Regions from separate parts of the Streptomyces sp. NPDC007025 genome, predicted to be linked through region 2. Evidence: riboswitches for the same ligand, from Rfam matches in the RefSeq annotation. Region 2 holds a riboswitch; the other holds the start of a gene.
The links. Region 2 has a riboswitch for glycine ahead of gcvP (aminomethyl-transferring glycine dehydrogenase). Riboswitches for the same ligand answer to the same signal wherever they lie in the genome.
Positions count from the first base shown of each region.

Region 1: it holds a riboswitch for glycine, as region 2 does, so the genes downstream of both, gcvT (glycine cleavage system aminomethyltransferase GcvT) here and gcvP (aminomethyl-transferring glycine dehydrogenase) in region 2, are expected to answer to the same signal.

Region 1 covers NZ_JBIAFT010000006.1:203,366-219,137, reverse strand. The annotation lists gene ACFYMO_RS13890 (dipeptide ABC transporter ATP-binding protein) at 1-205, opposite strand, end outside; gene ACFYMO_RS13885 (ABC transporter ATP-binding protein) at 232-1,455, opposite strand; gene ACFYMO_RS13880 (ABC transporter permease) at 1,452-2,450, opposite strand; gene ACFYMO_RS13875 (ABC transporter substrate-binding protein) at 2,610-4,361, opposite strand; gene ACFYMO_RS13870 (ABC transporter permease) at 4,430-5,428, opposite strand; gene ACFYMO_RS13865 (enhanced serine sensitivity protein SseB C-terminal domain-containing protein) at 5,745-6,536, opposite strand; gene ACFYMO_RS13860 (enhanced serine sensitivity protein SseB C-terminal domain-containing protein) at 6,732-7,529, opposite strand; gene ACFYMO_RS13855 (hypothetical protein) at 7,710-8,255, shown strand; gene ACFYMO_RS13850 (AAA family ATPase) at 8,233-9,072, opposite strand; glycine riboswitch at 9,225-9,336, shown strand; gene gcvT (glycine cleavage system aminomethyltransferase GcvT) at 9,519-10,646, shown strand; gene gcvH (glycine cleavage system protein GcvH) at 10,740-11,120, shown strand; gene glyA (serine hydroxymethyltransferase) at 11,188-12,462, shown strand; gene ACFYMO_RS13830 (L-serine ammonia-lyase) at 12,596-13,978, shown strand; gene ACFYMO_RS13825 (LysR family transcriptional regulator) at 14,238-15,008, opposite strand; gene ACFYMO_RS13820 (DNA-binding protein) at 15,007-15,390, shown strand; gene ACFYMO_RS13815 (sigma-70 family RNA polymerase sigma factor) at 15,638-15,772, opposite strand, start outside.
Region 2 covers NZ_JBIAFT010000002.1:7,907-23,678, reverse strand. The annotation lists gene ACFYMO_RS03455 (EamA family transporter) at 1-996, opposite strand, end outside; gene ACFYMO_RS03450 (Clp protease N-terminal domain-containing protein) at 1,125-1,661, opposite strand; gene ACFYMO_RS03445 (PadR family transcriptional regulator) at 1,825-2,478, opposite strand; gene ACFYMO_RS03440 (endo alpha-1,4 polygalactosaminidase) at 2,678-3,541, shown strand; gene ACFYMO_RS03435 (PhzF family phenazine biosynthesis protein) at 3,800-4,645, shown strand; gene ACFYMO_RS03430 (CPBP family intramembrane glutamic endopeptidase) at 4,689-5,492, opposite strand; gene ACFYMO_RS03425 (glutamate--cysteine ligase) at 5,949-7,445, opposite strand; gene ACFYMO_RS03420 (hypothetical protein) at 7,946-8,626, shown strand; gene ACFYMO_RS03415 (DUF5999 family protein) at 8,923-9,129, shown strand; gene gcvP (aminomethyl-transferring glycine dehydrogenase) at 9,333-12,239, opposite strand; glycine riboswitch at 12,424-12,521, opposite strand; gene ACFYMO_RS03405 (PRC-barrel domain-containing protein) at 12,657-13,034, shown strand; gene ACFYMO_RS03400 (DNA polymerase IV) at 12,950-14,482, opposite strand; gene ACFYMO_RS03395 (MerR family transcriptional regulator) at 14,564-15,208, opposite strand; gene ACFYMO_RS03390 (bifunctional nuclease family protein) at 15,453-15,772, opposite strand, start outside.

The sequences.
Region 1 (15,772 bases), on a different contig from region 2:
CGACGCCCAGGGTTTCCCCGGCGCGGACCTCGAAGTCGATGCCGTCGACCGCCTGCACCGCGCCCACCTGCCGCTTGAAGAGGCCCTTGTGGATGGGGAAGTGCTTCTTGAGGCCGCTGACCCTCAGCAGCGTCTCGCCCTGGTCCGGCGCTGCCGCGGAGTCGGCCGTCGGCTCGGAGCCCGGGGACTTCACGGGATTCGTCATCGGCTCGTCGTCCTCACTCACGCCGCTCACAGCTTCGGGGCAATCTCTTCGTTCCAGATCCGCTCCCGGTCCTCCTGCGCCATGTGGCAGGCGGCCAGGTGCCCGTCCTTGACCTCGCGCAGCTCCGGCCGGACGGTGCGGGTGACGTCGTCCCCGGGGACGTCCGCATACGGGCAGCGCGGGTTGAAGGCGCAGCCGGACGGGACGTTGATGAGGCTGGGCGGCGAGCCCTTGACGGGGATGAGCCGGTCGGCCCGGTCCCGGTCGATGCGCGGCATGGAGCCCAGCAGGCCCCAGGTGTAGGGGTGCTGCGGCTCGTAGAAGACCTGCTCGGCGGTGCCGTACTCGACACAGCGCCCGCCGTACATCACCAGGATGTCGTCCGAGAGCTCGGCGACGACGCCCAGGTCGTGGGTGATGATGATGACGGCCGAGCCGAACTCCTGCTGCAGGTCCCGGATCAGGTCCAGGATCTGCGCCTGGACCGTCACGTCGAGCGCCGTGGTGGGCTCGTCGGCGATCAGCAGTTCGGGGTTGTTGACCAGCGACATCGCGATCATCGCCCGCTGCCGCATCCCGCCGGAGAACTCGTGCGGGTAGCTGTCGACCCGCTTGCCGGGCTCGGGGATGCCCACCCGGTCCAGCAGCTCGACCGCGCGCCTGCGGGCCGTCTTCTTGTCCACGTCGTGGTGGACGCGGTACGCCTCCACGATCTGGTGGCCGACCGTGAAGAAGGGGTGCAGCGCCGAGAGCGGGTCCTGGAAGATCATGGAGATCTCGCGGCCGCGCAGCTTGCGCACCGTCTCCGCGTCGGCGGTGAGCAGCTCCTGGCCGTCCAGCCAGATCTCGCCCGAGAGCTGCGGGCGCTGCCTGCCGTACTGGCCGACCGTGTGCAGGCCCATGATGCCGAGCGAGGTGACGGACTTTCCGGAACCCGACTCGCCGACGATGCCGAGGGTCTTGCCCTTCTCCAGCGAGAAGGTGAGCCCGTCGACGGACTTGACCAGGCCGTCCTGGGTGGGGAAGTGCACCCGCAGGTCGCGCACCTCCAGGAAGGAGGACGGAGGCCGCTGGTCCAGCTCGGGTTCGCCGGGCGCGGTGCCGGAACCGGTCAGGTCCGCTGCCGTGCCCTGCTCGGGGATCGCGGCCCCGGCAGCGCCGGAGGCGGCGACCGCCGGCGGCGCGTCCGCGCGGGTGGCGTCCGGGCCGGTCTCGGTGTCCTTGTGGGACTTGTGCTCGTGGTCGGTCATCCCAGCCTCACTCGTGGGTCGATCACGCCGTACAGCAGGTCCACGATGAGATTCGCGATGACGACGGCGGTTGCGGTGATGAGGGTGACGCCCAGGATCAGCGGGAGGTCGCGATCGGTGATCGCCTTGAGCACGGCCTGCCCGAGTCCGGGGATGCTGAAGGTGGTCTCGGTGAGGATCGCGCCGCCCATCAGGGCGCCGATGTCGATGCCCAGGAGCGTGAGGACCGGCGTCATGGTGGAGCGCATGGCGTGCTTGCCGATGACGACCGGCTCCTTGAGCCCCTTGGCGCGGGCGGTACGGATGTAGTCCTCGCCCATCACCTCCAGCATGGTCGCCCGGGTCAGCCGGGCGTACATGGCGCCGAAGAGGAAGGCGAGGGTGACCCAGGGCAGGATCATGCCGCTGAACCACTTGACGGGATCGTCGCCGAACGGGGTGAAGGTGTTGCTCACCAGGTCGAGCTGGTAGGCGAACACGGCCAGCGAGATCAGACCGGTGAAGTAGACGGGCAGCGAGACGCCGGCCAGCGCGCCGGTCATGGCGAGCCGGTCCCAGAGGCTGCCCCGCTTGAGCGCGGAGAGCACGCCGACGGCCAGGCCGATGATCAGCCAGATGACGGCAGCGCCCAGCGCCAGGGAGAGGGTGACCGGAAGCCGGTCGGTCAGCACCGGCCAGATCTCCTGCTCGGTGCGGAAGGAGTACCCGAAGCAGGGGGCGGAGCAGTGCGTCGTGTCGCCACCGGAGGTGTAGTCCCGGCCGGCGAAGATGCCCTTGAAGAACTCGAAGAGCTGGACCAGGACCGGATCGTCCAGCTGGAGCTTCTCACGAACGGCTTCGACGCTCTCCTTGTCGGCCTGCTTACCGACGAACATGGTGGCCGGATCGATCCCCGACCACTTGGGGATCAGAAAGAAGATGCAGAAGACCGCCAGGATGATGACGACCAGCATCACTGCGACGGCGAACAGCCGCCTGATGAGGTATGTGAGCACTGCTCTCCGGCCGCCCGGCGGCGGCCCGGCCGCTCCCGGTCGGGAGTCGGCGGCCGGGCCGCCCGTAGCGGCCTTCACCTGCCCTTCGTGCCAGCGGCGGGTGGCGCCGTCAGATGGTGATGTCGGTGGCGAACTTCGAGGGTCCGTGGACCCCCGGGGTCACTTGACGCCGAGGGACGCGAAGTCGTACCAGCCGCTGAAGGAGTCGGCCGCGTAGACGTTCGTGAGCCGGTCGGAGCGCCACTGGACGACCTTCAGGTAGGTGAGCGGCAGGTAGTAGCCGCCCTCCATGACCCGGTGGTTGACCTCGGCGTACTTCTCGGCGGCCTTCGCCGGGTCGAGCTCGGCGATGGCGTCCTCGAGACCCTTGTCGATCTTCGGGTCGTCGATCAGCGCGTAGTTGTTGTTGCCGTTGTCACGGATCTTGGAGCTGTGCCACAGCTCGATGCCGTAGCCCTGGCCGCTGGGGAAGTCGGGGCCCCAGCCGTAGAGCACCATGCCGTAGCCCTTGCGCTTGACCGTGGCCTGGTTGCCGACGATCGAGGAACCCTGCGAGCCGTCGAACTCGTCCAGCTCGACCTTGATGCCGACCTTCTTCAGCGACGCCTGGATGGCCTCGGCGGACTTCACGTCGGCCTTGTCGGTGTTGCGCACCGCCAGGGTGGTCTTGAACCCGTCCGGCTTACCGCACTTCTCGAGCTCTTCCTTGGCCTTCGCGACGTCGGCGGCTCCGCCGTTCTTGCGGATGCCGTACTGGTCGTCGTTCTGGTCGGCGCCCGGAACGGTGGGCGGCAGCATGTTCACGGCCAGCTCGCCACCGGCGGTCGGGCCACCGCGGGCGGTCTGCACCGACTTGTGGTTGGTGCCGTAGATGGCGGCCTTGCGGCAGTGGATGTTGTCGAAGGGCTTCACGCTCTGCGGGAAGGCCACGTACGAGATGAACCCGGTCTGCGGGTTGTCCACGTTGCCCTTGTGCTGCTTGAGGGCGGTCTGCCGGCCCTGGACCTCCATGCCGCGCTGGTTGAGGTCGAGGTCCGCGTCACCGTTGATCAGGCGCTTGTCGCGCTCGTCCGGGTTGGTGAGCAGGGTGACCTTGACCTTGTCCGGCAGCGCCTTGCGCAGCGTGTCGCTGTTGCGGTCCCAGTTCTTGTTGCGGACCAGGAGCAGCGACTTGTTCGGGGTGTACGACTTGAACTTGTACGGACCCGAGGAGAAGGGGCGCAGCGTGTACTTGGACTTGGTGTCCTTGTCCTTGCGCACCGGCGAGTTGGTGGGCATCGCCAGCATCTGCTCGAAGTCGCCGTTGGCCTTCGGCAGGTGGAACTCGATGGTCTTGTCGTCGGGCGTCTTGATGGCGTCGAAGCCGCCCTTGTCCTCGTAGGGACCCTTCCACTTGCCGTCCGGGTCGAGGACGTCCTTGATGTAGGTCGGGCCGCCGGAGAGGGTCTTCTGGGCCCACTGGCGCTCGATGCCGTACTTGACGTCCTGGGAGGTGATCGGCTTGCCGTCCTCCCACTTCAGGCCATTCTTCAGGGTGTACTTGTAGACCTTGCCGTCCTCGGATATCTGCGCGTTGTCCGTGGCCAGGTCGGGCTTCAGGTCCAGGCTCTTCTTGCCCGGCTTGGGGCTGTAGCTCACGAGCTGGCGGCTGTAGAACCGCGAGAAGTCGAAGACGAAGCCGTAGTACATGCGGGTGGTGTCCCAGGAGTCGGCGTCCTGGACACCCACGAACTTCAGGGTCCCGCCCTTTTTGCTGGAGGCGTTGGCGACCTTGTTGACGCCCGCGTTGTACTCGCCGCCGCCCTCCTTGTCGCTGTCGCCCCCGCCGCAGGCCGAGGTGGCCAGCAGCGTGGCGGCGGCAACAGCCGAGAGCGCGGCCAACCGGCGCCTCGATGTGCGTAGGGGTTTCACGTCTCGCAACCTCCGTGATAGGTCACGGCCCGCACGAGCTGGGCGGGTCCGGGGTCTGGGATGGGGGATCAACGGGTGCCCTTCGGGTCCAGTGCATCGCGTACGCCGTCGCCGAAGAGGTTGAAGGCGAGCACCGTGATGAAGATGGCGACGCCGGGAATGATCATGTACATCGGGTCGGACTCGTAGTACGTCACCGCGTCCGAGAGCATCGAGCCCCACGAGGCGGTCGGCGGCTTGACGCCCACACCCAGGAAGCTGAGCGCCGCCTCGGTGAGGATGTTGGTCGGGATCATGAGCGTCATGTAGACGGTGATCGGCGCGACCAGGTTGGGCAGCAGTTCCTTGCCGATGATGTAGCCGCGGCCGGCGCCCAGGCTGCGGGCGGCCTCGATGTACTCCCGCTCGCGCAGCGAGAGCACCTGGCCGCGCACGATCCGGCCGATATAGGGCCAGCCGAAGAAGCCGATCACCAGGATCATCACCAGCAGCCGCACGCCCGTGCCGGTCAGGCCGAGCAGGTCGTTGGGCATCACGGAGATCAGGGAGATGATGAACAGCAGCTGCGGGAAGGCCAGCAGCATGTCCATCACCCGGCTGATCAGCGCGTCCAGCCAGCCGCCGAAGTAGCCGGCGAGGGTGCCCAGGATGGTGCCGAAGATGACGGCGACGAAGGCCGAGAGGAAGCCGACGAGGATCGAGACGCGCGCTCCGTAGACGATCCGGGTGAGGATGTCGCGGCCGCTGACCGGCTCCACGCCGAGCAGGTGGTCGGCGGACATCCCGCCCAGCGCGCCCGTGGGGGTGCTGAAGAGCGGGTCGATCAGGTCTTCGTGGCGCTCGTTCGGCGACTGCCCGGTCAGCGCCGCGAGCACCGGGGCGAAGATCGCGAGCAGCACCAGCAGCAGCACGATCGTGCCGCCGAGCAGCGCCACCTTGTCCCGCTTGAGCCGCTCCCAGGCGATCCGGCCGAGTGAGCGGCCCTCGATCGCCTTCTCGGCCTTGCCGGGTGCCGGCTCCACGGCCGCGGTTTCCGCGATCGTTTCCTCGTGCAGTGGTGCCGTCATCGTGTTGGGGACCCCTTCTCGACCGGCAGTTGACCAGTCCACGCACACCGCTGTAGCGGTCAGAGTTCAGAAGACATTCGAAAGCCGTTGTGGGTGGGAGGCCGGCTGCGGCCTTCCGGTGGCTTATGGCTCGGGAGTCTTCATCGCGCTCAGGATCAGTCGCCAGACCTGCCGGGGAATGGATGCGCAACTGTGATGTGGCGCGTCATGTTCCGTTATGCGGACGGATATTGACGTTGAGCGGTGTGGGGGTCGGAATTTTGTCCTGATCTGGACCGTCTGCGGATCCGGAAATACGTCCGGATTCCGCCCCTGCTCAGAAGGCGCGCGGGTAGCCGTAACCGGCGCCGGGAGCCGGTGGCCGGGAGGCGTCGTATCCGGCCGGAGCGTGTGCGTCCCGGTCGAAGAACGGCCGGGACTGGCTGCGCATCCACATGGCCACGGGGTCGTAGTCGTCCGCCATCGCGACGCTGGAGACAGGGAGCCCGTCGGGCACCGCGAGCACCGACTGGGCCATCATCCGGCGGGCCGCCTCGATCGAGGCGGGGGCGCCGTCGTACAGGTCGAGGCCCACGGCCAGGTACGGGACGCCCAGCGCGGGCCGCACCCAGGCGCGGCGCAGCGAGCGGACGACGGGGGTCCGGTGGGCGTTCTGCGTCAGCAGCGCATAGAACTGCGGAATCTCCAGGGTCGGCTCGCTGATCCGCAGCGGCCCGGCGGGAAGCTGGTCGAGGCCGACCGCGATCCGCCGCAGGTCCAGCCAGGGGATGCCGACGCCGCCGCCGGGAGCGTGCGGATTCAGCCAGATCCCCCAGCGGTCGGCGAAGAGGGCGGCGGCGATCTCCCGTCCGGCGACGACCTCGTGGGCGCGGTTCCAGCCGGAGGCCGCCAGCTCCTGGGCCGAGGTGACACAGGGCGCGTAGCCGTACCCGGCGACGTCCATGTTGCCGTACTGCGCGTCGGGGGATCCGGCCTGCCCGTTCCACAGCAGCATCCACACCTGACCGCCGGCGAGTGCCTGGAGCAAGGACTCGTAGCTCTCGTAGGTGCCGTGCCCGCCGGGCGCCACTCGCCGCAGCAGCGTCTCGACGCTCTCACCCGCGCTCACCTGGGCCGCCTTTCCACCTCTGCCGCCGTTCCTGGCTCGTCGCCCCGCACCGCCATCCAACCAGCTTACGAGCGGACCGGGACATCGGTACTCGTACTCAGCTCGGGTACGGCAACCGGCGCGCGCCGCTCCGCATCCGGGTCGCGGTGGGCACCTCACCGGCACCGCGGTCCACCGCCGCCCCTCGCACCACGCTCAGCGGTGGGTCTCGCGGTCGTAGAACGGGCGTACGCACTGCCGCAGCCAGTCCACGACCGGATCCTCCGCCGCGTCGAGCAGCACCATCTGGACCGGCCAGCGCACCGGCGCCACGTGCAGCGCCCTGCCGAGCGCGTCGTGGGCGGCCTGCCGGGCCTCCGGGTCGAGGAGGTCGAGCTCTATCCCGACGAACAGACCGGGCGGATCACCCTCGGTGCTGGCGAGGCCCCGACGCGCGCTGCGTACGGCCCCGAGCGCGGCGAACTCCGCCGAGGCCGCGGCGAGGAAGGCGAGCGGATCGTCCTGCCAGTCCGGCTCGAACAGCCGCACCCGGGCGCCCCGCACGGCTCCGGTGGCGGCCTGCTCGGCGGGGGTGTTCGCGCACAGCTCGGCGACGGCCTCGGCGGAGAGCGGAACCCCCACCGTCCCCTCCGGGTTCACGGCGATGCCCACCCCCGCGGGGAGGCCGCGCGCGAATTCCCTGGCCGGTGCGACAGTGAAGGACACATGGGCGCCGACGACGCTCAGGAACTGCTGCTCGGAACTGAAGACCGGCACATGGACCGCACCGTCCAACTCGATGGTCGGCAGATCCAGTTCCCGGCTCTCCCGGTCGCCGCCGTCCGGGAGCGGGACCCAGACACTGCTGCGGCCCAGCACCTCCAGCAGCCGGGCGCCCGCGTGCGGCACCTGGAGCGAGGCGGCCAGGGCTTCCTCCAGCTCGTTGCCGGGCCAGCCACCCCCGTGCCCGGGCCCGAAGTGCTGCGGCTGCGAGGGCTGCGAGGGAACTGTCATACGGCAAGCCTATCCATGATCCCCGCCTGCTCGGAGGCACCCCGGAGTACCGCTACGGCCCCCTGGACGAACCGGGACGAACACGAACAGCGATGCTCCGGTTGCGTTCCGCGTCGGATGCCCGAAAGGTGGACTGCGTCCCCATACGTGCCAACCGGCACGCCCATCGGAGGAGAGCACATGCGTGTGAACAGGATCGCCGTCACCGTCACCCTGGCCGGCTCGCTCGCCCTCGGCGCGGCGGGTGCGGCCGCCGCCGCGCCGGTGGCCGGCCACGCCCCGGGGCAGCGGCCCGGCATCCAGCAGCCCGCCGGACCGGAAGCCGGGACGGAGCAGGCCAAGCCGAAGCCGTCGGACGACCAGGGCATGGGGCAGTCGGCGCCGCAGCAGAAGCCCGCAGCCCCCCAGCAGGACCCGACGGCGCAGCACAAGCTCCCGAAGCCGCCCGAGCCGGGCGAGAAGCCGGCCGGCCAGCAGAAGCCGACCGAACAGCAGCAGCCCACCGAGCCGTCGAAGCCCGCGAAACCGTCGGACCCGGCCCAGGAGCAGCAGCCCGCCAAGCCGGCCGAGCCCGGGAAGCCCGCCAAGCCCGGGAAGCCGGCGAAGCCCACCGCTCAGCAGCCCCCGCGGCCGCAGGCGCCCGCCAAGCCCGCACTCGGCCAGGCAGGGCAGCAGTCCCCCGCGCAGCAGCCCGGCAAGCCGGTCACCCCGGCAGCGGGCCGCTGACCCCGGTCACCCCCTGAATCCGGTCACCGGTGTCCCCGTCCGCGGCCCCGGCGCCCCTCGCGGGTGCCGGGGCCGCGGGCGTCCGCCCCTCTCCGGGCGACGGTACGGATGGCGGCGCGGTCGGGCCCGGCGGTCCCGCCCAGGGGGAGAGCACCAGCGGTACCGCGGCGGGCAGCGGCTCGAAGAGCACGCACCGCACATCCCGGGCCGCCTCCCGGTCCAGCAGCACCGAGGAGACACAGCCGCGCGGCAGCCGTCCGGCCTCCGCGGCGGCCCGCAGCCTTCCGACGGCACGCAGATGCCGCCGGAAGGCGTACCCGGTCACCCGCCTGCCGCGCACGGTCTGTCCGGCCAGCGCGTCCCCGGTGGGGACGTCGAGCAGCAGCAGGTGGAGCGAGCGCCCACGCCGTATCGCGTCCCGGGCCAGCCAGCGGCGCACCCAGCTCTGCGTGCCGCAGTCGTGCACCACGACGGCGGCACCCGAGCCCAGCGCCGTGCGCAGCGCCGCGTAGTGCGCGAGCCGTACCAGGGGCCGGTAGGCGCCGTACGGCAGCCAGCGCGGCATCCGCGCCTCCCAGCGCTCGCGGGCGTCCTGCGAGTCGATGCGCACCGCGTCGGACCGGCCCGGGAACGCGCGCCGCATGAGGGTGGACTTGCCGCCGCCCGGCAGCCCGGAGACCACCACCACGTCCCCCGCCGGATAGCGCAGCGTCCACGGTCCGCCGGTACGGCGCAGATCGTGCCGGACCGCGGCGCGGGCTGCGGGGCCCGCTCGCGCGCCCCTCGGTACGGCTCCTGCACGGCACGGGCTGCCCACTGGATCTCCCTCCCCTGGCGGCAGTTCGGCCGCCGCCCCAAGTATGTAAAGAAGGAGTAATGCGGTTCAAGGCGAACAGCTGCTCCGCGGGGGCAGCCACGGCCCGCCCACCCGTGCCATGATGTGCGCATCCAAACTGCATACCGGCCGTTCGAACCCGCGCGGGAGAGTCCCCGGCAGGCGTGTGCAGTACGCGCACACCGGGGCGCCGAAGGAGCAAGATCCTCCCTTGAATCTCTCAGGCCCCGTTACCGCGCAGGCTAGGCAGATCTGAAAAGCGGACCGCTGTGCGCGCCCCGGCGCGGAGCGGCGGTCCCACCCAAGGTGCAAGCCGGGCTCCAGCCGTTCGGGAGCTGTCGGCGAACCTCTCAGGTTCCGATGACAGATGGGGAGGACATCCACGTCATATCCCCCTATGGGGACTCATCGGGACTCTGGGAGCCTGCATGACTGAGCCACCGGCCACTCGCAAGACCGCGCTGGACGCCACGCACCGCGCGCTGGGCGCCACCATGACCGACTTCGCGGGCTGGGACATGCCGCTGCGCTACGGCAGCGAGCGCGAGGAGCATCTGGCCGTGCGCTCGACCGCCGGCCTCTTCGACCTCTCGCACATGGGCGAGATCACCCTGACCGGGCCGCAGGCCGCCGAGCTGCTGGACCACGCGCTGGTCGGCAACCTGTCCAAGCTGGCGGTCGGCCGCGCCCGCTACACCATGATCTGCGACGAGGACGGCGGCATCCTCGACGATCTGATCGTCTACCGGCTGGACGACCAGGAGTACCTGGTCGTGGCCAACGCCGCCAACGCGCAGACGGTGCTGGACGCGCTGGTCGCGCGGCAGGACGGCTTCGGTGCCGAGGTGCGGGACGACCGCGACGGCTACGCGCTCATCGCGGTGCAGGGCCCGGCGGCCGCGGGCATCCTCAAGCAGCTGACCGGCTTCGACGTCGACGGACTGCGCTACTACGCCGGTGAGCGCGACATGGTCGCCGGCAAGTCGGCGCTGATCGCCCGCACGGGATACACCGGCGAGGACGGCTTCGAACTGTTCGTCTCGCCCGGCGACGCCGTCGCGGTCTGGGAGGCGCTGACCGAGGCGGGCCGGGAGGCCGGGCTGACCCCGTGCGGTCTGAGCTGCCGCGACACGCTCCGCCTGGAGGCGGGGATGCCGCTGTACGGGCACGAGCTGTCCACCGCGCTGACCCCGTTCGACGCGGGGCTGGGCCGGATCGTCAAGTTCGAGAAGACCTCGAACGAGGGACGCTTCGTGGGCCGGGACGCGCTGGCGGCGGCCGCCGAGAAGGCCGCGACCGCCCCGCCGCGCAAGCTGGTCGGGCTGGTGTCCGAGGGACGCCGGGTGCCGCGCGCCGGTTACCCGGTGGTCGCCGACGGTGCGGTTGTGGGCGAAGTCACCTCCGGGGCGCCGTCGCCGACGCTGGGCAAGCCGATCGCCATGGCGTACGTGGACGCGGCACACGCCGAACCCGGCACGGAGGGGGTCGCGGTCGACATCCGGGGCTCCCACGAGCCGTACGAGGTCGTGGCGCTGCCCTTCTACAAGCGGGCCTGAGCACCCGCCGCCACCGAAGGGCGGCCCGCGCCCCCCGTTCCACCTGCCAAGACCGTGTTCACTGCACCTTTCGCATCCGGGAGAATCAGACTCATGAGCAACCCCCAGCAGCTCCGCTACAGCAAGGAGCACGAGTGGCTGTCGGCCGCCGATGACGGCGTCGCGACGGTCGGTATCACCGAGCACGCCGCCAACGCCTTGGGCGACGTCGTCTTCGTCCAGCTCCCCGAGGTCGGTGACACCGTGACCGCGGGCGAGACCTGCGGCGAGTTGGAGTCCACCAAGTCCGTCAGCGACCTCTACTCCCCCGCCTCCGGTGAGATCACCGAGATCAACCAGGACGTGGTGGACGACCCGGCGCTGGTCAACTCCGCCCCGCTGGAGGGCGGCTGGCTGTTCAAGGTGAAGGTCGACGCACTGCCGGACGACCTGCTCTCGGCCGACGAGTACGCCGCATTCGCCTCGGGCACCTGAGGCGTCCGCCTCGGGGGACCGAGGCTGCTTGCCCACCCCGCCGCCACTTCCCAGGGACGGTTCTTCCATGTCGCTTCTGAACGGCTCTCTCCACGAGGTCGACCCCGACGTCGCCGCCGCCGTCGACGCCGAACTCAACCGCCAGCAGTCCACCCTCGAGATGATCGCCTCGGAGAACTTCGCTCCGGTCGCCTCCATGGAGGCCCAGGGCTCGGTCCTCACGAACAAGTACGCCGAGGGCTACCCCGGGCGCCGCTACTACGGCGGCTGCGAGTACGTCGACGTGATCGAGGACCTGGCCCGCGACCGGATCAAGGCGCTGTTCGGCGCCGAGGCCGCCAACGTGCAGCCGCACTCCGGCGCCCAGGCGAACGCCGCCGCGATGTTCGCGCTGCTCAAGCCGGGCGACACCATCCTGGGCCTGGATCTGGCGCACGGTGGGCACCTCACCCACGGCATGAAGATCAACTTCTCCGGCAAGCTCTACAACGTCGCCGCCTACAAGGTCGACGAGCAGACCGGCCGGGTCGACATGGACGAGGTCGAGCGGCTGGCCGAGGAGCACCGCCCGCAGCTGATCATCGCGGGCTGGTCCGCCTACCCGCGCCAGCTCGACTTCGCCGCCTTCCGCCGGATCGCCGACGAGGTCGGCGCGCTGCTGATGGTGGACATGGCGCACTTCGCCGGCCTCGTCGCCGCCGGGCTGCACCCGTCCCCGGTGCCGTACGCGGACATCGTCACGACCACCACGCACAAGACCCTCGGCGGTCCGCGCGGCGGGGTGATCCTGTCGAAGAAGGAGTACGCCAAGAAGATCAACTCCGCGGTCTTCCCGGGCCAGCAGGGCGGCCCGCTGGAGCACGTGATCGCCGCGAAGGCCGTCGCCTTCAAGATCGCCGCCGGCGACGACTTCAAGGACCGCCAGCAGCGCACCCTCTCCGGCGCACGGATCCTCGCCGAGCGCCTGCTGCGCGAGGACACCGTCGGCGCCGGCGTCTCGGTGCTCTCCGGCGGCACGGACGTCCACCTGGTCCTGGTCGACCTGCGCAACAGCGAGCTGGACGGGCAGCAGGCCGAGGACCGGCTCCACGATGTCGGCATCACCGTCAACCGCAACGCCGTCCCCAACGACCCGCGGCCCCCGATGGTGACCTCGGGCCTGCGCATCGGGACGCCGGCGCTGGCGACCCGCGGTTTCCAGGACGAGGACTTCGCCGAGGTCGCCGACATCATCGCCGAGGCCCTGCTGCCGGGCTTCGACGACACCAAGGGCAAGGCCCTCGCCGCGCGGGTCACCGCCCTCGCCGAGAAGCACCCGCTGTACCCCACGCTGGGCAAGTAGTCCTCCGCAGGACTCCCCGGAGCCCCCAGCGGGGCTCCCCTCCCGCCGGAGGGGCCGCACCCGGCCCCTCCGGCACCCACCGCTCCGCACCAGGACACAACCCGCTGGCCCGCCAAGGGCTTGGAGCCGCACCATGGCAATCTCGGTCTTCGACCTGTTCTCGATCGGCATCGGCCCCTCCAGTTCCCACACCGTGGGCCCGATGCGCGCCGCCCGCATGTTCGCGCGCCGGCTGAAGAACGAGGGCGCGCTGGCGCACACCGCCTCCGTGCGCGCCGAACTGTTCGGCTCCCTCGGCGCGACCGGCCACGGCCACGGCACCCCCAAGGCCGTCCTGCTGGGCCTGGAGGGCGAGTCCCCGCGCACGGTCGACGTGGAGAACGCCGACGACCGCGTCGCGCGGATCCGCACGGAGGGCCGGCTGCGGCTGCTGGCCACCGAAATAGGCGACACGCACGAGATCCCGTTCGACGAGCGCACCCAACTGGTACTGCACCGGCGCCGCTCTCTCCCGTACCACGCCAACGGCATGACTCTCTTCGCCTACGACGAGGCCGGCACCCCGCTGCTGGAGAAGACCTACTACTCGGTGGGCGGCGGCTTCGTCGTGGACGAGGACGCCGTGGGCGAGGACCGCATCAAACTGGACGACACCGTCCTGCGGCACCCCTTCCGCACCGGCGACGAACTGCTGCGCCTCACCCGGGAGACCGGCCTGTCGGTCTCCCGTCTCATGCTGGAGAACGAGAAGGCCTGGCGCACCGAGGAAGAGATCCGCGCCGGGCTGCTGGAGATCTGGCAGGTCATGCGGGACTGCGTGGCCCGCGGCCTGACCCAGGAGGGCATCCTGCCCGGCGGCCTCAAGGTGCGCCGCCGTGCCGCCACCTCGGCCCGCCAGCTGCGCGCCGAGGGCCAGGTCGAGGCGCACGCCATGGAGTGGACCACCCTCTACGCCATGGCCGTGAACGAGGAGAACGCCGCGGGTGGCCGGGTCGTCACCGCGCCGACCAACGGCGCCGCCGGCATCATCCCCGCCGTCCTGCACTACGCCCACCACTTCGTCCCCGGTACGGACGACGACGCCGTGGTCCGCTTCCTGCTGGCCGCCGGCGCCATCGGCATGCTCTTCAAGCAGAACGCCTCCATCTCCGGAGCCGAGGTCGGCTGCCAGGGCGAGGTCGGCTCGGCCTGCTCCATGGCCGCCGGCGGCCTCGCCGAGATCCTCGGCGGCAGCCCGGAGCAGGTGGAGAACGCGGCGGAGATCGGTATCGAGCACAACCTGGGCCTGACCTGCGACCCGGTCGGCGGGCTGGTCCAGATCCCCTGCATCGAGCGCAACGGCATGGCCGCGGTCAAGGCCGTCACCGCGGCCCGGATGTCCCTGCGCGGCGACGGCCGCCACCACGTCTCCCTCGACAAGGCCATCAAGACCATGCGCGACACCGGCGCCGACATGAAGGTCAAGTACAAGGAGACCGCGCGCGGCGGGCTCGCGGTGAACGTCATCGAGTGCTGAGCGCACCACGCCTGACCAGGTGATCCGCGTCTTTCAGCGCTGTCACGGGCGCACTCTTCCGTACGGCGGAACGTTCCTCGGAAGTCCCTGTGGCAGAGCTGAAAGTCCCTGAAACGTCCCTGCCGGGCCAGCCCGTGACCTGCTCACGGCCAGGGCTTCGGGCCACGAGGAACACGCGCTTCCCGACCACGCCGAAATCGCTGAGCTGTCGCCGATGGCGGGAGGCTCTGCGCGAGGGGGGATGACCGGGGGGGCGGGCTCAGCCGCGCCGCCGCGATACGGCGGCGGCGATCAGGGCGGTGACGTGCTCCCGCTGGTCGTCGTCCCGGCGGGCGATGACCATCCGACTCGGCCCGGCGTCGGGCACAGGGATGCACACGATGCCCTGCGGCACGGGCGTGACGAGCGAGCGGGGCAGGACGGCGACGACGCGGCCGATCCTCACCAGAGCGGTGAGTTCCCCGGCATCGGCGACTTCGGGACCGCTCCCGCCGCCGGGGACACCCGGCCACCGCGGGAAGACCTCGTCACTGAGGTCGTCCAGGGAGATACTGTCGCGCCCGGCGAGCCGGTGGTTCTCGGGGAGGACGGCCACCCGGTCCTCGACGTGGAGGGTCTCGGTGGCCAGCCCGCCGAGGTCGTCGAACGGGGCGTAGAGCAGGCCCACGTCGGCGCGCCCGTCGCGCAGGTGATCGGTACGGTCGGTGGCGCCGCTGAAGAGGATGTCGACCCGCCGGGCACCGGGCCGCTCCGCGTAGGCGGCGAGGATCGCGGAGAGCAGGTTGGCGTCCCCTCCGGGTTTGATCACGAACCTCAACGATGCGTCTTCGGCGGCGCGTTGGGTGTTCTGCACGGCAACCGTCATCGCGTTCAGCGCATGCCGTCCGTGCTCCAGCAGGGCCGTGCCCGCGGGCGTCAGTACGACGCTGCGGCTGGTGCGGTCGAAGAGCGTGACGCGCAGCCGGGCCTCGATGCGCTTTGTCAGCAGTGCGGCCACGGCAACGGATAACGCCGCTGTTCGAACGCGCATGGAATTCCTGGACTGCGAGGGGCTCTCCAAGCTCGTACGACGCGCGCCTGAAGTCACCGAATGGCTGGCTGCGGCAGAAGCCGAGGACATCCGCGTGGTCACCAGCTCCGTCACGCTGGTCGAAACCCGTCACCCCAAGATCCACCAGTCCCGCTTCGACTTCGCCGTCTCCCGCGTCAACGTCGTTCCACCCACTGAGCGCATCGCCCGGCCCGCCAGCAGACTCCTGACCGCTGCCGACCTGGACGGCCACAAGTACGCCCTCGACGCCATCGTGGCCGCCAACGCGCTCGCCTCACCCACCCCCGTGACCGCCCTGACGTCGGACCCCGAGGACCTTCGCACGCTGTGCGGCACCGGCATCCGGATCGTCAAGGTCTGACTTCCCCGGCAGTGCCTCCCCACACGGCACGGCCCCACACGGCACGGCCCTCCGGTCGTAGCCGCCACCTCGCGCCGCCCGCGGTCGGTCGGCGGAGGGTTCCACCATGGCACCGGTCCCGCCCACGAGGAGACGCCCGGCCGTGACCGGCACGAGAGGCCCAGGCCCCGCAACGGCGTCGGCCTGTGCCGGGCCCGGTTTCGCGGGGCGGACTCGACAGTCCGGCCGGCGTGCCGTGGTGCCGGGCTCAGCCCTTCGCCGCGAACGCCTGGGTCCACCAGGGGCCGCCCGGTGCGTCGTGGTAGCCGACGCCGATCTCCTTGTAGGAGCAGTTGAGGATGTTGGCCCGGTGTCCGGGGCTGTTCATCCAGCCCTCCATCAC
Region 2 (15,772 bases):
CACCGCGTCCGCGGGGCCGCCGGACCCGGCGACCGGCGGTGCGGCGGCCCGCGGCTCGGAGGTGGAGCGCTGGGCGACAAGGGCACCCAGCAGCACGAGGGCGCCCCCGGCCAACTGCACGGCACTCAGATGTTCCCCGAGCAGCACCCAGGCGAGCACCGTCGCGACGACCGCCTCCAGGCAGGCGACCACGCCGGCCACGGGTGGCGAGAGCCGCCGCACCGAGACCACTCCGGTCAGATAGGCGGTGGCGGTGGCCACCAGCACGATCCAGGCCAGCAGCGCCAGTCCGTGCACCGCGGTGCCGTGCAGCGGAGCACTGTCCGCCAGTACGCTCCAGTCGGTGTGCCAGGGCCGGGCGACGACGGTCAACGCCAGGGCGCCGATCAGCAGTCCGTAGGCGATGACACCCGCCGGGTCGGCGGGCGGCCGGGCCGCGGCGTCGCCCTCGGCGGTGCTGCCGTGGTCCGAGAGCACGAAGTAGCCCACCTGGCAGCAGGCGGCGCCCAGGGCGAGCAGCAGGCCGAGCCCGTCCAGCCGCAGCCCCGCCCACACCTCGACGACACAGCTCAGTCCGCCGACGGCCAGCACCATGCCGACGGCCGCGGCCCGGGTCACCGCGCGGCGCTGCACGAACCGCACCCACAGCAGCACCAGCGCCGGGGCCAGGTACTCGATCAACAGCGCGACACCGACCGGGATGCGGGAGAGCGCGGTGAAGTAGCACGCCTGCACACCCGCGACGGCGAGCAGCCCGAATCCCAGCAGCAGCCAGGGGCGTTCGCGTACCAGTGCCCGGTGCCGCCAGGCCAGCGGCAGCAGCACGAGCGCCCCACCGGCCGCCCGCAGCCAGGTGACGTGGAGCGGTTCCATCCCGGCTTCGATGAGCGGTTTCGCCGCGACCCCCGAGCTGCCGAACGCGAAGGCGGAGGCCAGGGCCAGGGCGAGGCCCGAGGCGGGGGCCCGGGAGGCGGCCGTGGAGGAGTGGGTGCGCATCGGCGCATCATCTCAAGCCCCGACAGGAGTGTCACCCCAGATGCCCCTGACAATGTCCGATTGGACAGGGCCCCTCGCCGAGCGGTCCGGACACCCGGTATCGGGTCGACAGGAATCCGGCGGGCGGCTCAGAAGTCCGCGGCGATGCCGGTCCGGTCGGCGAGCCGCACGAGGTCGACACCCGCGCGCCGCAGCACTTCCGCTCCCCGGCACTCCGGGTCGGACACCACGCCCGCGAACAGGTCGACGGCCTCGGTCCGCGCGTTTCCCAGCCGCCGGGCACGGCGCGCCGCGAGTTCGAGCGCGGCCTGCGCGCTGGGCGACCAGCCGGGCACCCCGCCGGGCTGGTCGGAGACGGCCGGCACGGCTCCGGAGTCCTCCACAGCGCTCTGCCAGCGCAGGCCGTAGCCGATGCTGCGCTGGACCAGATAGCCGAGCAGCCTGCCGAGCTGCGCGCCGCCGCCGTCCAGCAGCTCCCAGGTGCCGCTGTCGGACTCCAGCAGGCTGTGCAGCAGGTGCGCCGTGTCGATCTGCCGGTCCCCGTCACGCGCCGCACGCCGGCGGGCCGTGGCGATCACTTCAGCCAGCGCGTCACCGACCGGCGGGTCGACCAGGGTGTCGATCCCCGCTTCGGCCGAGGCGCTGGGCGGTGTAGGACTGTGCACCGAACCACCACATCACACGCACCCGCGCAGATCGTCAGCGTGCCGTGGCATATGCCGGTCCGCCTACGGGTGTGCACGGGCGCCGCCGCCTCCTCCCTGGGAAGGAGACAGCACCCCGGTCCCCCTCGGGGGTCCGGAGGCGTCTCGCGCCGCGTGCCGGGGTTCAGTCCTCCTCGGCCAGGATCAGGTACAGGCTCTTCCTGGCGTCGTTGACCACGCGGAGCGCCTTCTGCCGCTGCCCCTCCGTCCCGGTCGCCCACACCTGCTGGAAGGCGGCCGCAAGCCCTCCGGCCGCGGTGCGCACCTCCTGCAGGGCCTCCCAGTCGGCGCCGCGCCCCGCTTCCTCCCAGGGGGCCTCGGCACCGGTCTCCGCCTCGGCGGTGCCCGCCTCGGTGAGCGAGAAGAGCTTCTTGCCACCCTCGCTCTCGCTGGCGATCAACCCCTCGTCCTCCAGCAGCTGCAGCGTCGGATAGACGGAACCGGGGCTGGGCTTCCAGGCACCGCCGCTGCGTTCGGCGATCTCCCGGATCATCTCGTAGCCGTGCATCGGGCGGTCCTTGAGCAGCGCCAGGATCGAGGCCCGCACATCACCGCGCCGCGCCCGGCCCCGGGGGCCGCCGCGGCCGCGGCCGCCGAAGGGCCCGCCGCCGAAAGGCGGCCCGAACGGGCCGAAGGCGGCCCGCCCGCGCCCCGCCCCGTGGCCACGGCCCCGGCCGTGCGGACCACAGGGTCCGGCACCGGGACCCTCGGCGCCGCGGCCGGGCCCGGGTCCGTACCGGCGGGGAGTCTCGTCCTGCTGCATTTCATGGGGATACATCGCTGACTCCTTCACATTGCATCTCTGATCTTTCACGATGCCTCGACGATATGTCGGAACCGATCGCATGGCAAGCCTTCCGCCGCAGCGGACCTCCGCGTCGCACGGGCGGACCGGCGGACCGCGCGCCCGGCACTCTCCGTAAGCTGGGCGCCAGGGGGCGGCAGGCGCTTCCCGCGTCCGGTCAGGAGTCCCCCGCATGCACACCACCGCCGCCCCGGCGAGCCGCGTCCGGATCCCGGCGCTCGCCACCGCCCTGCTGCTGTGGGCCGCTCTGAGCGGCTGCGGAGCGGGCCAGGGCGACGACGGCGCCCCCGACCCCGGCCGCAGCGCCACCGCCGCACACCCGGCGCCGCCGCCCGCGCACGCGGGCTTCGACTACCAGATCGGGGGCGCCTACCCGCCACCCGACGGCGTGCGCGTGCTCTCCAGGGACCGCACGCACGACCCCGCACCGGGGCACTACAACGTCTGCTACGTCAACGGTTTCCAGGCCCAGCCCGACGCGCTGGACTGGTGGCAGCGGCACCATCCCGACCTGGTGCTGCGGACCGGGAGCGGCAAGCCGGTGCTGGACACCGACTGGAACGAAGCGCTGCTGGACACCTCCACGGCCGCACACCGCGAGGAGCTCGCGGACATCGTCGGGGACTGGATCGACGGCTGCGCCGAAAAGGGGTTCCAGGCGGTCGAGGTGGACAACCTCGACTCCTACGAGCGCTCCGGCGACCGGCTCAGCCGGGCCGACAACGTGGCGTTCGCCGCGCTGCTGACCCGGCAGGCGCACCGGAGCGGACTGGCGGCCGGGCAGAAGAACGCACAGGAACTGCTGCCGCGGCGCACCGCGATGGGCTTCGACTTCGCGGTGACGGAGGAATGCGGGCAGTACGACGAATGCGGCCGCTACGCGGAGGCGTACGACGACCGGGTGCTGGACGTCGAGTACACCGCCGAGGGACTGGCAGCGGCCTGCCGCACATGGGGCGAGCGGCTGTCAGTCGTACGGCGGGACCTGGACGTCCGCCCCGCGGGCGAGAACGGGCACCGCTACGAGCGGTGCTGACCCGCACCCGCCCCGGGATTCCGGGCCGGACCCGCCCGGCAACCGTCGTGCGGCCGACAGCGGGACCGTCGAGGCGGTCGGCCCAGGGGCGGTCGGGTGGGGCACGGCGGAGGGCGCAGCGCCCTCCGCCCCGCCGGGACTCCGCGGGGAACCGCACCGCCCGGTCGACCGCTTCCGCGGACCACACCGGCGCTCCCGGTCCACCCGCCGCGCATTGGCCCTGCATCCGCCCGTCTCCGCCGCGTACCGTCCCCGGGCATGAGACTGCGCACCGTCGACGCCTTCGCCTCCCGCCCCTTCACCGGGAATCCCGCCGCCGTCGTGCTCCTGGAGGAGGCCCCGTTCCCGGACGACTCCCGCCTCCAGGCCCTCGCCGCCGAACTGAACCTGTCCGAGACCGCATATCTGCACCCGCTGACCGACACCGCCGACTCCGACGCCGACTGGGCGCTGCGCTGGTTCACGCCGACGACCGAAGTCGACATGTGCGGCCACGCCACGCTCGCCGCCGCCCATGTGCTGGGCGACGACGGCCTGCTGGACGAGGACGGGCGGGTGCGCTTCCGGACCCGCAGCGGCGTCCTGGGCGCCTCGCGCGACGCGGACGGCAGCGTCAACCTGGACTTTCCGACCGCCGCACCGACCCCCGTCCCGGTCCCGGAGAGCGCCCGGCAGATCTTCGGTACCGCCCCCGTGGCGGCCTGGGACACCGGGCCGCTGCAGATGCTGGTCCTGGAGTTCGCCGACGAGCGCACGGTGCACGACCTCGGGCCCGACCCCGCAGCGGTGGCCGCGCTTCCCGCCCCGGCCGTGGTGGTGACGGCAGCGGCGGCGCCTGCCGGCTCCGGGAACCGGGAGCCGGGACACGACTTCGTCTCCCGGGTCTTCGCCCCCGCGCAGGGCCTCCCGGAGGATCCCGTCACCGGAAGCGCGCACACCGCACTCGCCCCGCTGTGGTCGCAGCGACTCGGCCGCGCCGCCCTGACCGGCCTTCAGCTGTCGCGGCGTACCGGCGAGGTGCGCACCACGCTGCGCGGCGAGCGCACCCTGCTGGCCGGGCGCGCGGTCACCGTGCTGGACGCGGAGCTGCTCACCGACCTGTAGTGGTGGCCGGGCGGCGGCGTCGCGAGGCCCGCCCGGCGCGGCTTCAGGGCGTGGGCAGCCAGTCCACCCGCCCAGCGAGCAGCGCGTAGCCGACGAAGGCCACGATGTCGATCAGTGCGTGGGCCGCCACCAGCGGCCCCACGCGGCCCCACCGCCGGTAGAGGAAGGCGAAGACGACGCCCATCGCCAGATTGCCGAAGAACCCTCCGATGCCCTGGTAGAGGTGATAAGAGCCGCGCAACACCGCGCTCGTGCCGAGCGCGGCGAGCGGCGACCAGCCGAGCTGGTCGAGGCGGCGCAGCAGGTATCCGACGACGATGACCTCTTCCAGCACCGAGTTCTGCACCGCGGAGGCGACCAGCACCGGATACTTCCACCACACGTCCGGCAGCGACTCCGGCTCCACGGTGAGGTTGAACCCCCCGGCCTGGGCCAGCAGATAGAGCCCGATCCCGCAGCCGCCGATGCCCGCGGCCAGGGCGGCGCCCCGGCTCACGTCGAAGAGGGGCCTGCGGCGGTCGAGGCCCAGCACCCGCAGCCCTCCCGCGCCTTCCCGCACCAGGAAGTGGGCGACCAGGGCGACCGGCACCAGCGCGGTGGCGATCCCGAAGAGCTGCCAGGCCAGGTCGAGCCAGGGCCGTCCGGGCGCCTGCGAGGAGTTGAGCCGGGCGGCCTGGTCGGCCAGCCCGCCCGGCCGCGTCAGCGCGCCGACAAAGCTGATCAGCGACGAGACGGCACTGGCTCCCAGGGAGAGCGCGAGGACGAGCAGCAGTTCGGTGCCGAGCACCTGCCGCGGCAGCCCGCCCGCGGAGGCGGGCGGCGGTTCCTCAGACACCTGTGCGCGCACGCGAACCTCCCGTTGCCGACGCCGGATCCATCCTTGTCCCTCCTGTCGCACCACCGGCGGCTGCGCCACCGCCCCGGCGTGCCGCGACCGCACCGTCGGCGGTCGGGCCGCGTCGCGCCGTCCGGCGGGCCGCGCCGGGGCACGGCAGCGGTGGAGCGACGCGCGCAGCGGCCGGAGGGTCGAGGCTCCCCGGGGGCCGTGCCCGCCCCTCCGCCGTTGCCGCAGGGCACCTGCCGGGCGTACACCGGTGCGCTGCCACATCACAGCTTGCCCGACGGCCGGGGCGGGTCCGGGCTGCGGGGTCCCGGCGCACCGGCGAGGACGACACGGCCGGGCCCGCGCCGGGTACGGCGCGGGCCCGGTGTGGGGTGCCGTCGGGCCGGGGGACGGGCCGGGCCCGGAGCGCGCGGGCCCTCCGGCTGCGCTGCCGCGCCCGGGCCGGGCGCGGCAGCCGGGCTACGGCCCGTTGTCCCAGGTGTGCACGGCCGCTCCGGACGCGGCCCGGTCGCAGTAGCCGCGGGCCATCGCGGCCAGCGCCTTCTCCCGGTCCAGGCCGGACTCCAGCGCGCGGTGGTACGCCGCCGCCTGCCAGGACGCCCCGTTGACGCGCAGCCGGCAGCGCTCCTCGATCACCGAGAGGTAGCGGTCGCGGTCGGCCGGCTCCACGCCCCACGCGTCGAGCCCCGCGGCGGCCAGGGGCAGCAACTCCTCGCGTACCAGCCGGACGGCGGGCTGCCGGCGCAGTCCGGTGCCCCGGCCCGAGCGCGGCCACCACAGCTCGGCCTCGATCCCGTACCGGCACGCCGCGTCGAAGTTCCGCTCGGCGTACTCGAACGGCAACCGGTTCCAGACCGGCCGCGGCTCATCGGCCAGCGCGCGCACCAGCCCGTAGTAGAACGCCGTGTTGGCCAGCACGTCGGTCACCGTCGGCCCGGCGGGCAGCACCCGGTTCTCCACCCGCAGGTGCGGGGCACCGTCCACGACCCCGTAGACCGGCCGGTTCCAGCGGTAGATCGTCCCGTTGTGCAGTGTCAGCTCCGACAGGGCCGGCACCCCGCCGGAAGCGAGCACGGATGGAGGGTCCTCCTCGTCGCAGAGGGGCAGCAGGGCGGGGAAGTAGCGCAGGTTCTCCTCGAACAGGTCGTACGCGGAGGAGATCCAGCGCTCCCCGAACCAGGTGCGCGGGCGGACGCCCTGGGCGATCAGTTCGGGCGGGCGGGTGTCCGTCGCCTGGACGAAGAGCGGCACCCGGGACTCGCGCAGCAGCTCGTGCCCGAACAGGAAGGGCGAGTTCGCCCCCATGGCGACCTGCGCGGCGCTGACGGCCTGCGCCGCGTTCCACACGTCCGCGAACCGGCCGGGCGTCACCTGGAGGTGGAGCTGCACGGAGGTGCAGGCGGATTCCGGCGCTATCGACTCCGAGGTGCTCTCCAGATGCTCGACCCCCTCGATGTCGAGCGCCACCTCCTCGCCGCGCGCGGCCATGATCTGGTCGTTGAGCAGCCGGTAGCGGTCGTCCTCGGTGAGGTTGGCCAGCGTCAGGTCGCGCGCCGTGAGGGTCGGCAGGGTGCCGATCATGACGATCCGGGCATCCACTTCCCGGGCCTGCCGGTCCGCGTATGCCAGTCCGGTGCGGAGTTCCTCGGCCAGCTGATCGAGAACTCTCCCGGAGAGCGCGTGCGGCACGATGTTCACTTCGAGATTGAACTGCCCCAGTTCTGTCTGGAAATCCGAGCTCGCGATCCGCTGGAGTACCTCGGCATTCACCATGAGGGGCTGCCCCTGGACATCCGCGAGATTGAGTTCGATCTCCAGCCCCATGAGATTCCTGGGGCGGTCGAACCGCTTCTCCTCCAGTAGCTGCCACAGTCCCCGCAGGCACGTGTGCAGCTTCTCCCGGTACCGCCGTCGATCGGACAGGTCGAACCTGTCGGCGACGACCTTCTCTCCCATCGGAGGCTTCCTCCCTGCTGGTGGACGCTGCCGGAGGTCCCGGCCGAGCGTGCACCGATGATGCCCTGCCGGGCCGCGGATAACGCCTGGCAGGGCTGACGCGGCGGGGAACTGCCGCTACGCTGGCCGAGGCCCGGCGGCACATTCCCTCGGCATACAGCGGTGTCCAGCTCCCGCGGCACAGCTCTCGTCATAAACACCGACGACATCAGGCCGACCGCGTTCTGCCCGGAATCCGAGGTCAACCGCGCAGCGCCGGTGTCGGAGCAGGTGAAAAGTCCGCAGATTCGTCCTGTTGCAGCCTTACAGGAAACAGCAGGATACGTTAGCTGAAACACCACTCGAACACATCTCGTATAAACTGCGCGAACGAGGCAGAGACTTGGCGATCCCGGCCGCCCCGGTCGACCCCTCCCAGCCGCGCCTGCGGCCATCTCCGCGCCGACACCGCCGTCGCGCCCCTGCCAGCACCATGTGTCTCCCAAGAGAGGCGACCCGCCATGCCGCTGCACGCACTCTCGACCCCTGCCCCCGCCCTGCGCAGTGTCCTGACCGCCCTCGGCTCCCCGAGCGCGGTACGGGGCTCCCGGGCGCCGCTCGCCCTGCGCACGGCGCAGGGCCCGCTGCGCCCCGAACTCCCCCTTCCCGCCTACGAGATGGTGCGCGTCGCACCGGACGGCACCGGGCGGGCCACAGCGCCGGCGGCGGTGACCCCGCGCGCCCGGCTGACCGGCTGGCGCTTCCTGCTGGCCGACGGAGGCACCGACGGCGAGGGCGGCCCCGGCTCCGCGTTCGTCGGCACCGCCGAAGCCGTGCCGACCGCGGACGGCTGGACCTTCGGCCAGTTCCGGCAGGGCCCCTACGTCCTCTCGACGGTCCGCGCGCTGCGCCAGGCCGAGGTACTGCCGACGCCCTACCAGCCGCGTCTGCTGTCGGTGCCGGAGCTCTACATGCTGACCCTGTGGCTGCACGCCGACATCGGCGGCGACCCGCACGACGGCGTCCCCGACCCGGCCGATCTGCTGATCCCACTGGCTCCGGCGCCGCCCGGTATCGCCCCGCACACCGCGCACCGCGTGGACGCGCTGCTTCCCGTGCTGACCCGCAGACTCGGGTCGGCAGCGGCGCCCGCGCCCGGAGCGGACCCCGGCACGGCACCGCTGCTGCGTACGTCCGCGTGAGACGGCGTCCGCCTGCGGGAACCGCGGATGCCGCTGCGCGCCCCTCCGAATGGGCTAGTCTTCGCGGGAGCCCGAACCCCCCGAAATGACGGTGCAGTTGGGCGCAACCGCCTACCCGGGTGACGCGTCTGTGCGGTTGGGTACGAGCTGACGCGAAATCCCTGCGAATCCGCGTCGGCAGCGGAACACTGGGAGACGGACCGGAACGTACGCACGTACGGGGTGACGGGGGATCGGTCATGCACAACAGGAACCGCAGGACAGACGCCACAACACGACGGAAGACGACACCGACAATGTGCCAGCACCAGCCACCGTGCCCGACAGCGGACTCAGCCGACAGGGAGGCCGCGCAAGCCGTGGTCCACCACCCGGAGCAGGGCTGGAGCCTGCTCTGCAACGGAGTGCTCCTCTTCGAGGACACGGGAGAGCTGCTGCCGGACGGCCGGATCATCGCTCCGCACAAGCCGCTCGGCACGCGCCACGTCATCACCGCCGCCTGACACCCGGCCGGCCCGTCCCGCAGAGCCGCACAGGACGTCACGGCGCACCGCCGACGGCCGTACGGCGCACGGCCATTCCGCACAACTCCGCACGACGCAGGGCCGGCACGGCATCCGCCGTACCGGCCCTGAATCCGTCGTTCCGCGAACCCCGGCCGACACAAGCCTCCGGCCCCGGAGGCCGCGCCCCGCGGCCGGCGTCACTACCCGGCGTCGTACTCCGCGATCGGCGGGCAGGAGCAGACCAGGTTGCGGTCCCCGTACGCGCCGTCGATCCGGCGCACCGGCGGCCAGTACTTGTCACCCGCGTGCACCCCGGCCGGGAAGACCGCCTCCTCGCGGCCGTACCCCTGCTGCCACTCGCGGCCCAGCATCGCGGCCGTGTGCGGGGCATTGCGCAGCGGGTTGTCCTCCGCGTCCCACTCCCCCGTACCGACCTTCTCGATCTCCGCACGAATGGCGATCATCGCCTCGCAGAACCGGTCGACCTCGTTCAGGTCCTCGCTCTCCGTCGGCTCGATCATCAGCGTCCCGGCCACCGGGAAGGACATCGTCGGCGCGTGGAATCCGTAGTCGATCAGCCGCTTGGCGACGTCGTCGATGCTCACACCGGTCTGCTTGGTCAGCGGGCGCACGTCGATGATGCACTCGTGCGCCACCAGCCCGTGCGGGCCCGCGTAGAGCACCGGATAGTGCGGCTCCAGCCGCTTGGCGATGTAGTTGGCGCTCAGCACCGCCACCTGGGTGGCCCTGCGCAGCCCCTCGGCACCCATCAGCCGGACGTACGCCCAGGAGATGGGCAGGATGCCGGCCGATCCCCACGGGGCGCCGGAGACCGGGCCGATCCCCGTCGCGGGCCCCGCGGCGGGCTGCAGCGGGTGGTTGGGCAGATACGGGGCCAGGTGCGCGCGCACCCCGATCGGACCGACTCCGGGACCGCCCCCGCCGTGCGGGATGCAGAACGTCTTGTGCAGGTTCAGGTGCGAGACGTCGGCGCCGAAGCGTCCCGGCCTCGCCAGCCCCAGCAGCGCGTTCAGGTTGGCGCCGTCCACGTACACCTGGCCGCCCGCGTCGTGCACGGCTGCGCAGACCTCGGTGATGTGCTCCTCGAACACGCCGTGCGTCGACGGGTAGGTGACCATCAGAACGGCCAGCTCGTCGCCGTACTGCTCGATCTTGGCGTGCAGGTCGGCCACGTCCACGTCGCCGTTGTCGCTGGTCTTGACGACCACGACCGTCATCCCCGCCATCACCGCGCTGGCCGCGTTGGTGCCGTGCGCCGAGGAGGGGATGAGGCAGACGGTGCGCCCGGGCTCGCCGTTGGCGCGGTGGTAGGCGCGGACCGCCAGCAGCCCGGCCAGTTCGCCCTGCGAGCCCGCGTTGGGCTGGAGGGAGACCTTGTCGTAGCCGGTGACCTCGGCCAGCCGCTCCTCCAGCTCGCGGATCAGCGTCAGATACCCCTCGGCCTGCTCGGCGGGCGCGAAGGGGTGCAGTGCGCCGAACTCCGGCCAGGTGACCGGCTCCATCTCCGTGGTGGCGTTGAGCTTCATCGTGCAGGAGCCCAGCGGGATCATGCCGCGGTCCAGCGCGTAGTCCCGGTCGGCCAGCCGGCGCAGGTAGCGCAGCATGGCGGTCTCGGAGCGGTGCTCGTGGAAGGCCGGATGGGTCAGGTACTCGTCGGTGCGCAGCAGGTCGGCCGGCAGCGCGTCGTCGGTGACCGCGTCCAGCTCGTCGAGGTCGGCCCGCGCGGCCGCGACACCGAACGCCTGCCACACGGTGGCGAGCTGGTCCCGGCCCGTGGTCTCGTCGCAGGCGATGCCGACGTGGTCGGCGTCCACCAGCCGCAGGTTGACCCCCGCCTCGCGGGCCCGCTCGGTGACCCGGGCCGCCTGGCCCGGGACGCGCGCGGTGACGGTGTCGAAGAAGCTGTCGTGGACGATCTCGACCCCGCCCTCCCGCAGCCCGGCCGCGAGCAGCGCCGCGTACCGGTGGGTGCGGCGGGCGATCGCCGCCAGCCCGTCCGGACCGTGGTACGCGGCGTACATTCCGGCCATCACCGCCAGCAGGACCTGCGCGGTGCAGATGTTGCTGGTGGCCTTCTCCCGCCGGATGTGCTGTTCGCGGGTCTGCAGGGCGAGGCGGTAGGCCTGCTCTCCGTCCACGTCCTTGGAGACCCCGACCAGCCGCCCGGGCAGGCTGCGGGCGAACTGCTCGCGGACGGACATGTAGCCCGCGTGCGGTCCGCCGAAGCCCATCGGAACCCCGAACCGCTGGCTGGAGCCGACGGCGATGTCCGCGCCCAGCTCGCCGGGGGAGGTCAGCAGCGTCAGCGCCAGCAGGTCGGCGGCGACGGTGACGACCGCGCCGAGTTCGTGCGCCTGCTCGACAGTGCGGCGCTGGTCGCGTATCGCTCCGGAGACGCCCGGGTACTGGAGCAGCACCCCGAAGATCCCCCGCTCGGTGAGCTCCTCGGGGATGCCCTCGTCCAGGTCGGCGACCACGATCTCCACGCCGGTCGGCTCGGCGCGGGTGCGCAGCACCGCCACGGTCTGCGGCAGGCAGTCGGCGTCGACCAGGAACACGCCGCCGCCCCGCTTGCCGGCCTTGCCGACCCGGCGTGAGAGGGCCATCGCCTCGGCGGCGGCCGTAGGCTCGTCCAGCAGCGAGGCACCGGCGGTGGGCAGCCCGGTCAGATCGGAGACGACGGTCTGGAAGTTGAGCAGCGCCTCCAGCCGGCCCTGCGAGATCTCCGGCTGATAGGGGGTGTAGGCCGTGTACCAGGCGGGGTTCTCCATGACGTTGCGCAGGATCACCGGCGGCGTGAAGGTGCCGTAGTAGCCCAGGCCGATCATGGAGTGCAGGACCTGGTTGCGCCGCGCGAGGGTGTGCAGCTCGGCCAGCACATCGGCCTCGCTCCGCGCGTCGGGGAGCTTCAGCCGCTCGGTGCTCCGGATCACCTCGGGCACGGCCGCGCCGGTCAGCTCGTCGAGCGATCCGTAACCGACCTGGGCGAGCATCTTGGCCTGGGCACCGGCGTCGGGTCCGATGTGGCGACTCTCGAAGGGGCTGCCGCTCTCCAGCGCCGAGAGCGGGGTGCGAGGGGAAGTCATCTGCGGGGGCCTCCTGGTCTGTGCGACCTGCGAGGGGCACCTTTCACGGGTGCCCGGACGGCCTCCCCCTCTGTCATCTGACCTGAGAGTTTCACCGAGCCACGTGCCGGACGCTCGGCTTACACCGTCGGTGAGGGAGGGCTTCGGTGTGCTGGTCCGGGCCCGCCCTGCTTTCCAGAGTGACCTCGTCCGCGCGGTACGTGAGCCTGAGAGATTCCGGGGAGGAGTTGCTCCTTCGGCGCCTCCGGAAACTGCACCGGAGGACTCTCCCGCACGGGGTCGACAGCCACCTCGAGAGTATCAGCGCCCCCCTGCGTGGTAACCCGGCGTGCGCCCGAGTGGCCAATAGTCGAAAAGTGCCGTTTCGTGGTGAGTACGCGCAGAAACAGCGTGTCGCGACCCTGGTGGAGGAGCCCCGTGCAGACCGGAACAGATCCGCGAAGCCTGATCGGCCGCAAGGCGTTCGACCGTGCAGGAGCCAAGATCGGCACCGTGGACGAGGTGTACCTCGACGACGCCACAGGCGACCCGGAGTGGGCCGCGCTGCGCACGGGCCTCTTCAGCCGGGACGCCTTCGTCCCGCTGGAGCCCTCCGACCTGGACGAGAGGGGCCTGCGGGTCCCGTTCGAGCGGGATCTGATCAAGAGCGCCCCCGACTTCGGCGTCGGCCGCCACCTCTCCCCGCAGCAGGAGCTGGAGCTCTACCGCCACTACGGGCTCGACGTGCCCCTCGGCGGCGAGTCGTCTCCGCCTGCGGACCGGGATTTCGGGCGGATAGCCGGCGCCGGGGACTGATCCGCGGCGAGCCCCGCGACACCCGCGCCCAGCATGACCGGTTCGGCGGTCTCCAGTTGCGGATCGTCGACCGAGAAGGTGCGTACCCGGCCGGGTGCCGAGTCGGGCTCCTCGAAGCGGACGGTGACCTTCCCGACGCCGCTGCCCTGCACCCAGCCCCGCCCGTGGACGGCATGGCGCACATCCCGGCCGGGGATCCAGCGCCGGTCGGCGGGCACCGCCGCGCCCGGCTCCTCGACGGCGGCCGCCTCGCCGGCCGCCTGGACCGCCCCCGACCGCTCCCCGGCGTCCCGCCCCGGCTCCGCCGGGCCGTCTGCCCCGGGCTCCGTACCGGTCTCATGGGCGGCCGCGAGCCCCTGAGCGGCCTGAGCCTGCGCGAACAGGTCCTCCTGGGTGAAGTCGGCGAGCCCGCTGACACCCACGCCGAGCAGCCGCACACCGGCCGTGGTGTCCACCCCGTCCAGCAGCCGCAGCGCCGCCTCGCGCACGACGCCGGCGTCGTCGGTGGGGCCGCGGAGCGTCTCGGATCTGGTGAGGGTGGAGAAGTCGTAGCTGCGCACCTTGATGACGACCGTGCGGCCGGACCGCCCGGCCGCGCGCAGGCGCGTCACACAGCGCCCGGCCAGCCGTTCGACCTCCAGCCGGACCCGGGTGCGGTCGGTGAGGTCGACGTCGTAGGTGTCCTCCACGGAGACCGACTTGGCGTCCCGCTCGGCCACCACCGGACGGGCGTCGACCCCGTGCGCCATCGCGTGGACCGAGGTGCCGTGCGCCCTTCCGAGCAACCGCAGCAGTTCGTCCTCTCCGGCCTCCACGATCTCGCCCACGGTGCTGATCCCCGCCCTGCGCAGCACCTCCGCGGTGGCCGGCCCGACCCCGGGCAGGGTCCGCACGGACAGCGGAGCCAGCATCCCGCGCTCGGTGCCCACCGGGATGAGCACCAGGCCGTCCGGTTTCGCCTGCTCCGAGGCGATCTTCGCCAGCATCTTGGACCCCGCGAGCCCCACCGAGCCGGTCAGCCCCGTCGCTGTCGCGATGTCCCGCCGCAGCCGCTCACCGACCTCCCGCGCCCCTTCAGCGCCACCCTGCGTCCCTTCCAGGGCCCCTCCGGCCTCCAGGTCCACGAACGCTTCGTCGAGGCTCAACGGCTCCACCAGGGGTGAGAGGCCGTGCAGCAGGTCCATCACCACGTCGCTGACCGCGCGGTAGAGCCCGAACCTGGCGCCCAGATACGCCGCGTTCGGCGCCAGCCGCCGCGCCTGCGCCATGGGCATCGCGGAGTGCACCCCGAAGCGCCGGGCCTCGTAGGACGCGGTGGAGACCACCCCGCGGGGCCCGAGACCGCCGACCACGACCGGTTTCCCGCGCAGGCTGGGCTTGGACGCCTGCTCCACCGCGGCGAAGAAGGCGTCCATGTCCAGATGCAGGATGGTCGGCTGGGTCCTCACACCCCCCGATGCTGCCGTACGCCACTGACACTCCCCGGCCGCGGCGTGCCCGGCGGCTGCGCCGACCGGGCGGTGGGAGCGCTAACCGGCGCGGTTGCGGCGCCGGGCGAGTTCGTCCTCGGGGTGGTCCCGCACGAGCGTCTCACCGGTGTCGACCCGCTCCCCGTGCAGCCGGGAGAGCGCGCCCTCCACGTCCTTCCAGACGACCCCGACGGCGATCCCGAAGACGCCCTGGCCGCCCTGCAGAAGATCGACCACCTCGTCGGGCGAGGAGCACTCGTAGACCGTGGCCCCGTCGCTCATCAGCGTCATCCGCGCCAGATCGGTGCGCCCTCCGGAACGCAGGTGCCGGACGGCCGCGCGGATGTTCTGCAGCGAGACACCGGTGTCCAGCAGCCGTTTGACGATCTTGAGGACGACGATGTCCCGGAAGCTGTAGAGCCGCTGGCTGCCCGAGCCGTAGGCGGGGCGGATGCTGGGCTCGACCAGTCCGGTCCGGGCCCAGTAGTCGAGTTGCCGGTAGGTGATACCGGCCGCCGAACAGGCGGTGGGACCGCGGTAGCCGACCTGCTCCGGGGGAGCGTCGCCGACCGGGCCGACGGCACCTGCCGGGGAGGAAGCGGAGCCCGGCCGCCCCGGGGGCGCCTCCTGGCCGGGGGCCGGAATCGGGCCGCCGAGTAGGGACGAGTCGCCAGCCGCCGTACCTTCGCCGCCGGTGCTTGTCACGCCGACCTCCGTCCTTCACATCCCGGGTCACCCCCGGAACCTGCCCACATGAAGGTAGGCAGTCACTCCGAGTGCGTCAATGATCGCCACACTCGGCACGGCGAGTGATAGTGCCCGGGAGAGTGGTTTCGCGTGCCCGAAGGCGGGGAAAGACTGGCCGGATGCCCGGTGGATCACGCCCGGCGCGCACCTCTCCCCCGCCACCGACCGGCAGCGCCGACCGCGGCTCCTCGTCGACGGAGCGTCACTGGCTGCTGGTGCCGAAGTCCTCCGGGGAGATCTGGTCGAGGAACTCGCGGAACTTCTCCACCTCGTCCTCCTGCTCGTCCGGGATCGCGATCCCCGCATCGTCCAGCACACCGTCGCTGCCGTAGATCGGCGTTCCGGTGCGCAGGGCGAGCGCTATCGCGTCGGACGGGCGGGCACTGACTTCCACTCCGCTGGCGAAGACCAGCTCCGCGTAGAACACGCCTTCCCGCAGATCCACGATACGGACCGCGGTCAGCTCCTGACCCACTGCTTCCAGGACGTCCTTGAACAGGTCATGGGTGAGTGGGCGTGCGG